DNA from 2 places in the Variovorax sp. P1_H2 genome. Region 1 is predicted to be linked to the other one. Evidence: predicted binding sites of a transcription regulator. Region 1 holds the regulator's gene; the other holds the start of a gene.
What was found. The regulator HrcA, encoded in region 1, represses chaperone genes, less so after heat shock. The targets are predictions, from matches to a motif close to TTAGCACTCNNNNNNNNNGAGTGCTAA.

Region 1 (6,260 bases):
AGCAGCAGCCGCGGCCGCAGCATCAGGGCGCGCGACACCGCCAGCATCTGCTGCTCGCCGCCCGACAGCGTGCCGGCCTGCTGGTACCGGCGCTCGCGCAGCCGCGGGAAGTGGTTGTAGACGCGCTCGAAATCGGCCGCTACCTCGGCCTTGTCGCGGCGGGTGTAGGCGCCCAGGCGCAGGTTCTCCTCGACGCTCAGCGCGACGAAGGTGCCGCGCCCGTCCGGCACGTGGGCGACGCCGAGCCGGACGATGGACTCGGTCGCGCGGCCCTCGATGCGCTGGCCCGCGAAGGCGATCTCGCCCTCGGTCCTGACCATGCCGCAGACCGCCCGCAGGGTGGTCGTCTTGCCGGCGCCGTTGGCACCGAGGATGGTCGTGATGCCGCCCTCCTCGACGCCGAAGTCGATGCCGTGCAGCACCTTGCTCGCGCCGTACTGCGCGCGCAGGCCGCGGACGTCGAGCAGGCGGGCCATCAGTCCGGGTCTCCCAGGTAGGCGCGGATCACTTCGGCGTTGGCCTGCACCTCGGCCGGCGAGCCGTCGGCGATGACGCGGCCGAAGTCCAGCGCCACCACCTGGTCGGAGACCCGCATCACGAGATTCATGTGGTGCTCGACCAGCAGCATCGTGAGCCGGAGCCGCTCGCGCACCTGGCGCAGCAGGTCCATCAGCTTGCCGACTTCCTCATGGTTCAGGCCGCCGGCCGGCTCGTCGAGCAGCAGCAGCTTCGGCCGGCTCGCCAGCGCCCGCGCCAGCTCGACGCGCTTCTGGGTGCCGAAGGGAAGGTCCATCACGCGGGTGGCGGCCACGGCGCCGAGGCCGAGCAGGTCGACCAGCTGGTCGGCGTGCGCTTCGAGCACCTGCTCTTCGCGCCGCACCCCCGGCAGCCGCAGGGCATTGGCGAGGAAGCCGCTGCGGGTGCGGCAATGGCCGCCGAGCAGGATGTTCTGCCGCACGGTCATGGTCCGGAACAGCGCCAGGTTCTGGAAGGTGCGGCCGATGCCCATCGCCGCGACGCCGTGCGCCGGCGTCTCGACCAGCGAGCGGCCCTCGAACGAGATGCGGCCCTCGCTGAAGGCATAGAGCCGCGACAGGCAGTTGAAGAGCGTGGTCTTGCCGGCACCGTTCGGACCGATCAGGCCGACGATGAAACCCTCGGGCACCGCGAACGACACCTTGTCGAGCGCCGTGATTCCCCCAAAGCGCACGGTGACGCCTTCGACGCGCAGCAGATCGGCACGGGGGGCAGGCGAGGCGATTTCCGACTCCTTGCACAGTGGAACCCAACCCGAGCGGGACACTCGGATGCCACTGGATACAAAAGATACCGGTGTTCGGACGAATGGAAAGCCGGCTTTACCCTTGATTGCCCGGCGCGGCAGCCCACGGCTGCGCCGGCGCGCGGACCGCGAAGGCCTGCTGCCGGATCGGAACTGGGAGAGCCTGGGTCAGGCGCGGCGCTCAGCCGACCTGCACTTGCGCGTCGGACGGCAAGGGGCCGGATGCACCGAAGGTCTGCTGCTGGACTTGCACGGGCTCCGTCGCGAGGGCCGACGCCTTCTTGGGCACGACGCCCCGGACGAGGTGCCTCGGCACGTGGTGCTTCTTCTTCAGCAGGGCCAGGGCCTCGCTGCGCGCGGGCTCGGAGGCCGGCAGGAACATGTGCAAAAAGCTCATCGTGGTCGCCCCAATGAACGCCAGGATTCGACAGGGGCCCCTGGCTTGGCCGGATTGCGATTATGGGCGGCGGGCGGTCCGCCGTCACTGGCGGCCCCGCCGGCGGTAGTGTTGATGGGGCCGCCCCCGCATGGGCTCACGAACCGCCCGGGATGTTGGCGACGATGCGCTTGCCCATGCTGACGCGCGGCTCGACCACGTAGCCAAGCGCTTCGTAGAAGGCCGCCACCGACTCGTTGCCGGGCGCAATCTGCAGGTTGATCTTCATGCAACCCCGATCCGCCAGGGCGCGCTCCGCGTGCGCGACCAAGGCCGTGCCGATGCCCCGCGACCGATGCCCCGGATCCACGGCGACGGAGTACAGCCAGCCCCGGTGTCCGTCGTAGCCTGCCAGCACGGTGCCGACCACCGAGCCCTGCGCCAGAGCGACGAAGAAAAGACCATCGGCGACCGCCAGCTTCTTGTCGATGCCGAGGGCGGGCGCGTTGTGCGCCGTGCCGTAGCGGAATGCGGTCTCCCAGAGACGGATCACCTGCGCTCGGTGGACATCATCGAGGTACGGGGCGACCAGGGTCATGCAGTCCCCCTCGGGCTCCGGGGCATGGCAGGCGACGCAGAACTTGTTGCCGTCGGGATCCCGGAAGTAGGCGCCGTAGTAGTGCGGGTGGTACTGGGCCCTCAAGCCGGGTGCGCCTTCGCAACTGCCGCCCTGGGCGAGCGCGACGCGGTGCACCGTGCGCACCATGGCCCGGTCGGCCGCGGCGAAGGCCACCATCTGGCCGTTGCCGGGCGCATGCGGCAGGCCGTTGTGCGGCTCGCAGACCACGAAGAAGGGCCGCGTGCGGCCGGTTCCGTGCCAGCCGGCCCAGGGCTTGTCTCGCTCGCAGAAGCGAAGCTCGAGGCCCAGGCCCTGCATCACCGGCTGATAGAAAAGCAGTGCGCGCTCGAAGTCGCTCACGCTCACGAAGACATGCGAAAACATCTCGGCTCCCCGGAGCGCTTGCCCCTGACGAGCCGAAGATAACGGAAAGCGCTCAGTTCTTCGCCGGCACCGGCACCTCGGTGGGGCGAGAACGGCAAGAAACCGCACGTCCTGCGCACGCTCCAGCTACCAGAACCGCCACCAAGGCCGCGCAGGCCTGCCTTTGGGCTCGAGCGGGGTGCGATCGGACGGTGTGGAACCCAGGCGCCTGCGCAGCTCCGCCTCCATGCGTTGCGCCTGCTTCAAGGCATCCGGGTCGCCAAGCTCGGCCCGCTTTCGCAGCACATACGCAGCCGCGGCGAGTTCTTCGTCTCCCATCGTCTCCATTCATGGAATTCTGGCTGCGGCCGTCGAGGCGGCCAATAAGCCATCCGGCCGGTGTGACTCGGCCGCGCGACATGCGCCCGCCCTAAGTCTTGGTGGCGGATTTCGAAGACGCGGCCATGCTGGTGGCCAGGAAGACCCAGGCGATCAAGCTGACGAGCGTGCCGCCCCAGCCGAACCCGGTCCTGCAGTCGACCTTGAAGAATTCCGCGACCAGCGGAAAGCTGTCGACGATGACCATGCCCGTGTAGGCGCGAAGATGGAAGACGTACACCGCCCAGGTGACGAAGTCGTCGAGGGAGACGACACCATCGGCGTTCGCATCGAGCGTCTGTCGGACGGCGTCTCCCGCCCTGGAGCCGACCCACCAGCGGCGGCAATGTTCGCTGTCATTGACGATACGCATGCTGGCGTTCTCCTCGAATTCGCTGTCGTCGCGGGGCGCCGACGCGCGAGGGAGTGTCGTCCTACGTCGTCAGGATGGCAAAAACTTCATGTTCATCCGGTGGTCCTTGCGGCTCGAGCAGGCGGAGGGAAGGATCGACTCCCCTGAAAGTCCCCCAAAAGAAAATGGCCTAGAGGAGAAAAATCCTCTAGGCCATTCGAGAGAGTGGTGCGGCTGGCAGGAATTGAACCCACGACCCCTTGGTTCGTAGCCAAGTACTCTATCCAACTGAGCTACAGCCGCACAGCTTGCGATTATAGCATCCATTTCAGCCATCTGTCCACGCTTCGATTCTTGACTTGCAAAAGAAGCTTCGCGGAAGCAGACCCGAGTCTCCGGCGGATGCTTTTGGTAGGCCGTGCTGGGCTTGAACCAGCGACCAACGGATTATGAGTCCGCTGCTCTAACCAACTGAGCTAACGGCCCACGTGGCACCAATTCTAGTAGGGCGCGGCGCCCTTCTCTACTTGCGGTGGCTCAGCGCGTTGGTGACCAGCTTCGACGTGATGTCGACGATCTGGATCATGCGTTCGTAGGGCATGCGGGTCGGGCCGATGACGCCCAGTGTGCCGACAACCTTTCCGTCGACCTCGTAGTTCGCGCTGACGATCGACAGGTCGTCGAAGGGCACCACCTGGCTCTCGCCGCCGATGAAGATGCGCACGCCCTCGGCCTGGCTCGAGACGTCGAGCAGGCGCATCAGCTGCGTCTTGTGCTCGAACAACTCGAAGGCGCGCCGCAGGTGCCCCATGTCGCTGGAAAAGTCGGTGACCGCGAGCAGGTTGCGCTCGCCCGCGATCACGACCTCGTCCTGGGCCTCGGTCATGACCTCGGAGCTGACCTGCACGGCAGCCTGCATCAGCGCCGCGATCTCGCCGCGCAGCTGCTCGACCTCGGACTGCAGCCGGTCGCGCACCTGCTCGATCGAGAGGCCGGCGAAATGGGTGTTGATGTAGTTGGAGGCCTCGACCAGCTGCGACTGCGTGTAGTCGACCTCGGGGAAGATCACGCGGTTCTGCACGTCGCCGTCGGGCGCGACGATGATCACCAGCAACCGACGGTCGGACAGCCGCAGGAACTCGATCTGCCGGAACACCGAGGCGCGCCGCGGCGCCATCACCACGCCCACGAACTGCGACAGGTTCGACAGCAGGTTGGCGGCGTTCGCGATCACCTTCTGCGGCTGGTCGGCCGCCAGGCTCGGCGCCGACGCGAACTGCTCGCGCTGCGCGGTCAGCATGGTGTCGACGAAGAGGCGGTAACCCCGTGCGGTCGGAATGCGGCCTGCGGAGGTGTGGGGGCTTGCGATCAGCCCGAGCACCTCGAGGTCGGACATCACGTTGCGGATGGTCGCGGGGGACAGGTCCAGCCCCGGCGCGCGGGAAAGCGTGCGCGACCCCACGGGCTGCCCGTCGGCGATGTAGCGCTCGACGAGAGTCTTCAGCAGCAACTTGGCACGGTCGTCCAGCATCGAATGATTTTAATGTTGTAATTTGTGAATGAGCTCCCGCTTTCGGCATGTCGCACTGATCGGTAAATACCAGGCCTCCGGCGCCCGGGCGCAATGCGGCGCGCATGACAACGTCATGGAGGGCATCGGCGCCTTCCTCGAATCGCAGGGCTGCAAGGTCTTCGTCGAGAAGTCGCAGTCGGACTCGGTCGAATCCGGCCCCTATCCCGCACTGACGGTGGAGGAAATCGGCCAGCAGTGCGACCTCGGCCTGGTGGTCGGCGGCGACGGCACCATGCTCGGCATCGGCCGCCAGCTGGCGCCGCACGACGTGCCGCTGATCGGCATCAACCGCGGCCGGCTCGGCTTCATCACCGACATCTCGCTCGACAACTACCAGGCGACGCTGATCCCGATGCTGGCCGGCGACTACGAGGAAGACCTGCGCACGCTGATGAAGGCGCGGGTGGTGCGCGACGGCGAGTCGGTGTTCGACACCCTGGCAATGAACGACGTGGTGGTCAACCGCGGCGCCACTTCGGGCATGGTCGAGCTGCGGGTCACGGTGGGCCACCATTTCGTGGCCAACCAGCGCGCCGACGGCATGATCATCTCCACGCCCACGGGCTCGACCGCCTACGCGCTGTCGGCCGGGGGGCCGCTGCTGCATCCCGCGGTGCGCGGCTGGGTGCTGGTGCCGATCGCGCCGCACACGCTGTCGAATCGGCCGCTGCTGCTGCCCGACGCCGACGAGGTCACGATGGAACTGGTCGGCGGGCGCGATGCCAGCGCCAATTTCGACATGCAATCGCTGGCCACGCTGGCCATCGGCGACAAGGTGATGGTGCGCCGCTCGGACTATCGGGTGCGCTTCCTGCATCCGCGAGGCTGGAGCTATTTCGACACCTTGCGCAGGAAACTGCATTGGAACGAAGGGGGATCTTGAGATGGCGTTGAGGCGCATTGCGCTGCGGGATTTCGTGATCGTGCGCTCGCTCGAGCTCGATTTCTCCGCCGGCTTCACGGTGCTCACCGGCGAGACCGGCGCCGGCAAGTCGATCCTGATCGACGCACTGCAGCTGGCACTGGGCAACCGGGCCGATGCCGGCGCGGTGCGCGAAGGCGCCGAGCGGCTGGACGTCAGCGCCGAGTTCGATGCCGACCCGGGCCTCGCCGGCTGGCTCGACGAGGGCGGCTTCGAAGGCGGCGATGCCCTGCTGCTGCGCCGCACGGTCGACCTCCAGGGCCGCAGCCGCGGCTGGATCAACGGCAGCCCGGCCACCGCCACCCAGTTGCGCGAGCTCGGCGACCACCTGCTGGACATCCATGGCCAGCACGCCTGGCAGAGCCTGACCCGGCCCGAGGCCGTGCGCGGCCTGC
Region 2 (6,260 bases), on a different contig from region 1:
TTCGACCGGGCGCCTAGCTTTCATCAAAGTCGGCAGCCTGCTCGATATGATGACCACGGGGTTGTCCCGTGGGAATCAGCAAGAGGAGTTGCTCATGAATTTTCAACAGGCGTTCCAGACCTGCTTTCGCAAGTACGTCGAGTTTTCCGGTCGTGCGACCCGGCCCGAATACTGGTGGTTCATCCTGGCCTATGTCATCGTGGCTTTCGTGGCGGGCTTCATCCACGAGTACCTCTACTACCTCGTGGTGCTGGCCTTCCTGCTGCCCTTGCTCTCGGTCGGCGTTCGCCGCTTGCATGACGTCGGCCGCAGCGGCTGGTTCCTGTTGCTCGGGCTGGTCCCGGTGATCGGCACCCTGGTGCTGCTCTATTTCATGGTGCAGCCGAGCCAGCCGGAATCGAATGCCTACGGACCGCCGGCCGGGCCGGTCCCGGCCAGCGTCTGATCCCTCAGCCGCCTGCGCCCACCAGCACCGCCTTGGCGCGGTAGCTGGCGGGAAACACCTTCTTCAGGTTGTCGACCTTCGGCAGGTCGTTGATCGCGATGTAGGGGTGGTCGGGATTGCGGGTCATGAAATCCTGGTGGTACGCCTCGGCCGGATAGAAGGCCTTGAGCGGCTCGATGGTGGTCGCGATCGGCTTGCCGAAGACGCGGGCGCGGTCGAGCTGCGCGATGTAGTTCCTGGCGATGCGTGCCTGTTCGGGGTTGGCCGCAAAAATGGTCGAGCGGTACTGGCTGCCGACGTCCGGTCCCTGGCGGTTCAGCTCGGTCGGATCATGGGCGACCGAGAAATAGATCTGGAGCAGCCGCGCGTAGCTGATCTGCTTCGGGTCGTAGCTGATGCGTACCGATTCGGCATGGCCGGTGCGACCGGAGCTGGTGGCTTCGTAGTTGGCCGTTGCGGCCTCGCCGCCGGCATAGCCCGAGACGGCGCTGGTGACGCCCTTGACGTGCTGGAACACACCCTGAACGCCCCAGAAGCAGCCGCCGGCGATGACTGCGGTCTCGGTCGTGGCGGCGGCCCCTGCGGCCGGATCGTCGGTCGGCGCCGGGACGACGGTGGCGCGCTCGGCCGCCCAGGCGGACGCGCCGGGGCGCAGCGCGAGTCCTCCGGCGCCGAGCGCGAGTGCGCACAGCAGGGCGCGGCGTGCCGGCACCGGGGGTGTTACGAGGGTCTTGGGGTTCATGCCGGCGGGTTCCTTCGCTGCGTTTTCGGGTCGAAGCCCCGGTTGTACGCCGATCCGCCCCGGTGCTCCGACAGGACGAAAAAAAGCCCCGCGGCTCGCACCGCGGGGCTCTTGGCTTGGCTGTGGCAGCCGGGCCGGGGGAATTACATCCCCATGCCGCCCATGCCACCCATGCCGCCCATGTCGGGCATGCCGCCGCCGGCGCCGGCTTCGTCCTTCGGTGCGTCAGCGACCATGGCTTCGGTCGTCAGCAGCAGCGAGGACACCGAAGCGGCGTTCTGCAGGGCGGTGCGGGTCACCTTGGTCGGGTCCAGGATGCCCAGCTCGAGCATGTCGCCGTAGCTGTCGTTCTGGGCATTGAAGCCGTAGTTGCCCTTGCCGGCCAACACGGCGTTCACCACCACCGAGGCTTCGCCGCCGGCGTTGTTGACGATCTCGCGCAGGGGCGCTTCGATGGCCTTGAGCACCAGCTTGATGCCGGCGTCCTGGTCGGCGTTGTCGCCCTTGAGCTTGTCGCCCACGGCTTGCTTGGCGCGCAGCAGGGCCACGCCGCCACCGGCAACCACGCCTTCTTCCACTGCAGCGCGGGTGGCGTGCAGGGCGTCTTCGACGCGAGCCTTCTTTTCCTTCATTTCGACTTCGGTGGCAGCGCCGACCTTGATCACGGCAACGCCGCCGGCCAGCTTGGCCACGCGCTCTTGCAGCTTTTCGCGGTCGTAGTCGGAGGTGGCTTCCTCGATCTGCACGCGGACTTGCTTGACGCGGGCTTCGATGTCGCCAGGGGCGCCCGAACCGTCGATGATGATGGTGTTTTCCTTGCCCACTTCGATGCGCTTGGCCTGGCCGAGGTCGGCCAGCGTCACCTTCTCGAGGGTCAGGCCCACTTCTTCGGCGATGACCTTGCCGCCCGTCAGGATGGCGATGTCTTCGAGCATGGCCTTGCGGCGGTCGCCGAAGCCAGGTGCCTTGACGGCCACGACCTTCAGGATGCCGCGGATGGTGTTCACGACCAGCGTTGCCAGGGCTTCGCCTTCGACTTCTTCGGCAACGATCAGCAGCGGACGGCCGGCCTTGGCCACTTGCTCCAGCGTCGGCAGCAGGTCGCGGATGTTGCTGATCTTCTTGTCGAACAGCAGCACGAACGGGTTGTCCAGGATCGCGCTTTGCTTTTCGGGGTTGTTGATGAAGTAGGGCGACAGGTAGCCGCGGTCGAACTGCATGCCTTCGACGACGTCGAGTTCGCTGTCGAGCGACTTGCCGTCTTCGACGGTGATCACGCCTTCCTTGCCGACCTTGTCCATCGCGTCAGCGATGAGCTTGCCGATGGTTTCGTCGCTGTTGGCCGAGATCGAGCCGACTTGAGCGATTTCCTTCGAGGTGGTCGTGGCCTTCGAAGCCTTCTTGAGCTCGGCGACCAGGGCGGTGACCGCCTTGTCGATGCCGCGCTTCAGGTCCATCGGGTTCATGCCGGCAGCCACCAGCTTGAAACCTTCGCGAACGATGGCTTGTGCCAGCACGGTCGCGGTGGTGGTGCCGTCGCCGGCGTTGTCCGAGGTCTTGGAAGCCACTTCCTTCACGAGCTGGGCACCCATGTTCTGGAGCTTGTCCTTGAGTTCGATTTCCTTGGCCACGGACACGCCGTCCTTGGTCACGGTCGGGGCGCCGAACGAGCGCTCGAGCACCACGTTGCGGCCCTTGGGGCCGAGGGTCACTTTGACTGCGTTGGCGAGGATGTTGACACCCTCGACCATGCGCGCGCGGGCTTCACCGCCGAAGACTACGTCTTTTGCTGCCATGAGATTTCTCCGAGATTCAGTTGGATAGGGGGATGAAGGGGCGAGAAATTACTTCTCGACCACTGCGAAGAGGTCGTCTTCCTTCATGACCAGGAGTTCGTCGCCATCGACCTTGACGGTCTGGCCGCTGTACTTGCCGAACAGGACGCGGTCGCCGACCTTGATGTTCATCGAGATCAGGTCGCCCTTGTCGTTCTTCTTGCCAGGACCGACGGCCAGGACTTCGCCCTGATCGGGCTTTTCGGCGGCGTTGTCGGGGATCACGATGCCSGARGCGGTCTTGGTTTCGCTTTCAATGCGCTTGACGATCACGCGATCGTGCAAAGGACGAAGTTTCATTGCATCTCCTGATAAGAAACGGGGTTTGGTTCGGGTGCCGGCAAGGTTGCCGGCGCCACATCGTCGGAAGCCGGTGTTGTTAGCACTCAGCTTTGACGAGTGCTAATCATAAGGGTGTTTTGGGCAGTTTCAAGGCCGAAGGGGCCGGCGCCCGATGTGGATGAAGCCGAACCGCCTGTCGGGCGAAACGGGCCTTCTGTCAGTTTTCCCACGAAACAGCCGCGTAGGAAAACCTGATTTCGGGCAGATGTGATAATTTCACATCCACTTGTACTTTGTGACATTTTGAAATGAATTCCTGCGGCGTGCCTCTGATCGGATCGAAGGGTCGAGGGGCGCGCGATGGAGGATACAGCCCGATGGTTCAGTCTCTGGAACAGATGCCGATGGCGTCGGCGACGGCAAGCTCGAAGGTCCCGAGGGGCGGGCGAGCGCGCGGCTTCACGTTGATCGAGCTGATGATCACCGTTGCGATCGTGGCGATTCTGGCGGCCATCGCGTACCCATCCTATGCGGCGTACATCCGCAAGGGGAAGCGGGCGACAGCGCAGGCGGCCTTGATGGATCTGGCCAGCAAGGAACAAAGCTACCTCCTCGACCGGCGTGTGTACACCACCGTGCAGGCGGATATCGGTTTCGTGATGCCTGCCGAAATCCAGGGGGCCTACACGATCGCGGTCACTTGCTCGCCGGCGGACTGCTCGTCCGGCGGCTTCACGGCAACGGCCACTCCGGCAGGGAGCCAGGCGGTATCGAACGAGCAGACGCTGACGATCACCGACACGGGCGTCAAGGCGCCGGACGCCTCGGGTTACTGGGGCAAGTGACGCGATGGAAAACCCGGTGGCATTGACCCCAGTTCGGCGCGCAACGCGGCGCGTTCGCCAGGGCGGCTTCACGGCCATCGAGTTGATGATCACCTTGGCAATCGTCGCCATCCTGGCGGCGCTTGCCGCGCCCGCGTTCCAGCGACTGATTGCAACGCAGCGCATCAAGTCCGTCGCCTCGGCGCTGAATGAATCGCTTTGGGTCGCTCGCAGCGAGGCACTCAAGCGCAATGACAAGGTGGCGTTCAACTTCACGAATTCGGGGGACGACACCGTTGTCGGGGACTGGAAGATCACCCAAAGCAGCGACGGAACGGGTACCGCGCTCCTTCAACAGACGGGCTCCCCCTCGGTGGCATCCACCACCTCGGCGCACGGCAACCTGCTGTTCGTCTTCGATTCCTCCGGCCGGCTGACCCCTGGCGTTTCGTCCTGGATCAAGCTCAGCGTCCCGTCTGCCAGCGTCAATCGTTGGGTCTGCATTTCTGCCAGTGGCCGGGCCATCACCCAATCGACATCATGTTCGTAGCTGACCTTCATCGATTCCGTACGCGAGCGACCGGCATGCGCGGCTTCACGCTGATCGAGGTGCTGGTGACCATCGCCGTGATGCTTCTGGGCCTTCTGGGCGTGATCGGCATGCAAGCCAGGTCGGCCGTCATCGAATTCGAGTCTTACCAGCGTGGCGAGGCGCTTTCGCTGGTCCGTGAAATGCAGGGCCGTCTGACCGATTCGCGGGCCATCGTAGACGGCTATCTGAATGCGGCCGTCAGTTCCACCAACGGCAGTGTTTACGTGGGATCGGGCGCGAATGCCAAAGACTTCAGCACCGGCTCCGTCTGCGTCGCGGGAGCGGGCGTTCCGCTGGCGGAGGCAGAGTTCGAGATGTGTCAGTGGGGGCAAGCGCTGCAGGGCGCGGCGGCCCTGGAGGGCAGCTCGAAGGTCGGAGCCATGATCGGCGCCCGCGGCTGCCTGATCCGGGTCGACCCGGCGGAGGGCAATGCACTGGCCGACATCTACGTCACGGTCGTGTGGCAAGGCAAATCGAAGAGTGCCGAACCCGACCCCGATTCTTCGGCGGGCAAGTGTGCCAGCGATGTGGATTTCGGCGTCGGGCTGCGGCGTGGCGTATCGGTCCGCGTGCTGGTGCCGAACCTGACCAAGTCATCTTGAGGACCGACATGTACCGCCGAGCCCTTGCCTCGACCTCAGAAGCCCGTTGCCGTCGCCAACGAGGGCTCACGCTCATCGAGTTGATGATTGCGCTCGTCATCGGTCTGCTGATCGTCGCCGCAGTGAGTGTCCTTTTCGCTGGCAGCAGCCGGTCCCGAAGCGAGGTCGAACTGAGTGCGGAGGTGAATGAGAACGGACGCTATGCCCTTGACGTTCTGAGCCGCGAGTTGTCGCAGACGGGGTTCTACGGGTCCCTGGTCAAGCCGACGGCGGCCGTCACTCCGATCGTCACGCCTGCCGAAGCAGCGACAGCCATGTGCCTGACCGGAGTCGCGAACCTTGGCAAATGGCAAGACTCGTTGACCTACTACGCCCTGGGGCTTGGCAGCGCGGCAGGGGCGAACACCGACGCCGATCCGACTTGCATTGCACGCAAAGCCGGTACCGATGCGCTTTTTATTCAGCGGGCCAGTACTTGCGCCATCGGCGACCCGGGTTGCCCGGGCGAGGCGGATGCAGATGCCTATTTGCAGGTGTCAGAGTGTGGCGACGAATACAGCGCGACGCCCATCGTGCTCGCACGGGGTCTGTCTGGTCCGACCACATTCAAGCTTCAAACCAAAACCTGTGTTGCCGGCACGCCGGCACCGAAGCGCAAACTCGTTCGCCGCATCTACTACGTCAGCGCGGCGAACGCGTTGGTCTATCAAGACATCTCGCTCGGCGGCGCCCTCCCTGAGGTGGTGTTGGTCGAGAACATCGAGCAGATGCAAATCGAGTACGCGTTCGACACCAGCACCCCTGCAGACGGAACACCTGACGTGTTCGCGGCTGCGCCCAACCCGCCGCCAGCTCCGCCGCCCAATACGGACTGGACGCAAGTCATCGGCGTACGAATCTGGCTGCTGGCCCGCTCCAGCGATCCGAGCCAGAACACC

Region 2: the regulator HrcA is predicted to act here: its motif matches at 3,402-3,428, upstream of groES (co-chaperone GroES).

Annotation. Positions count from the first base shown of each region.
Region 1 covers NZ_JBFUCJ010000011.1:52,153-58,412, reverse strand. The annotation lists gene AC1D2E_RS06570 (ABC transporter ATP-binding protein) at 1-476, opposite strand, end outside; gene AC1D2E_RS06565 (ABC transporter ATP-binding protein) at 476-1,261, opposite strand; gene AC1D2E_RS06560 (hypothetical protein) at 1,464-1,679, opposite strand; partial or broken gene AC1D2E_RS06555 (GNAT family acetyltransferase) at 1,816-2,223, opposite strand; partial or broken gene AC1D2E_RS06550 (VOC family protein) at 2,275-2,661, opposite strand; gene AC1D2E_RS06545 (hypothetical protein) at 2,788-2,988, opposite strand; gene AC1D2E_RS06540 (hypothetical protein) at 3,071-3,391, opposite strand; tRNA gene AC1D2E_RS06535 (tRNA-Arg) at 3,597-3,673, opposite strand; tRNA gene AC1D2E_RS06530 (tRNA-Ile) at 3,780-3,856, opposite strand; gene hrcA (heat-inducible transcriptional repressor HrcA) at 3,894-4,901, opposite strand; gene AC1D2E_RS06520 (NAD kinase) at 4,930-5,826, shown strand; gene recN (DNA repair protein RecN) at 5,828-6,260, shown strand, end outside.
Region 2 covers NZ_JBFUCJ010000010.1:61,439-67,698, reverse strand. The annotation lists gene pgi (glucose-6-phosphate isomerase) at 1-17, shown strand, start outside; gene AC1D2E_RS06120 (DUF805 domain-containing protein) at 95-445, shown strand; gene msrA (peptide-methionine (S)-S-oxide reductase MsrA) at 450-1,187, opposite strand; gene groL (chaperonin GroEL) at 1,331-2,983, opposite strand; gene groES (co-chaperone GroES) at 3,032-3,322, opposite strand; gene AC1D2E_RS06100 (type IV pilin protein) at 3,682-4,149, shown strand; gene AC1D2E_RS06095 (GspH/FimT family pseudopilin) at 4,154-4,678, shown strand; gene AC1D2E_RS06090 (prepilin-type N-terminal cleavage/methylation domain-containing protein) at 4,669-5,322, shown strand; gene AC1D2E_RS06085 (PilW family protein) at 5,331-6,260, shown strand, end outside.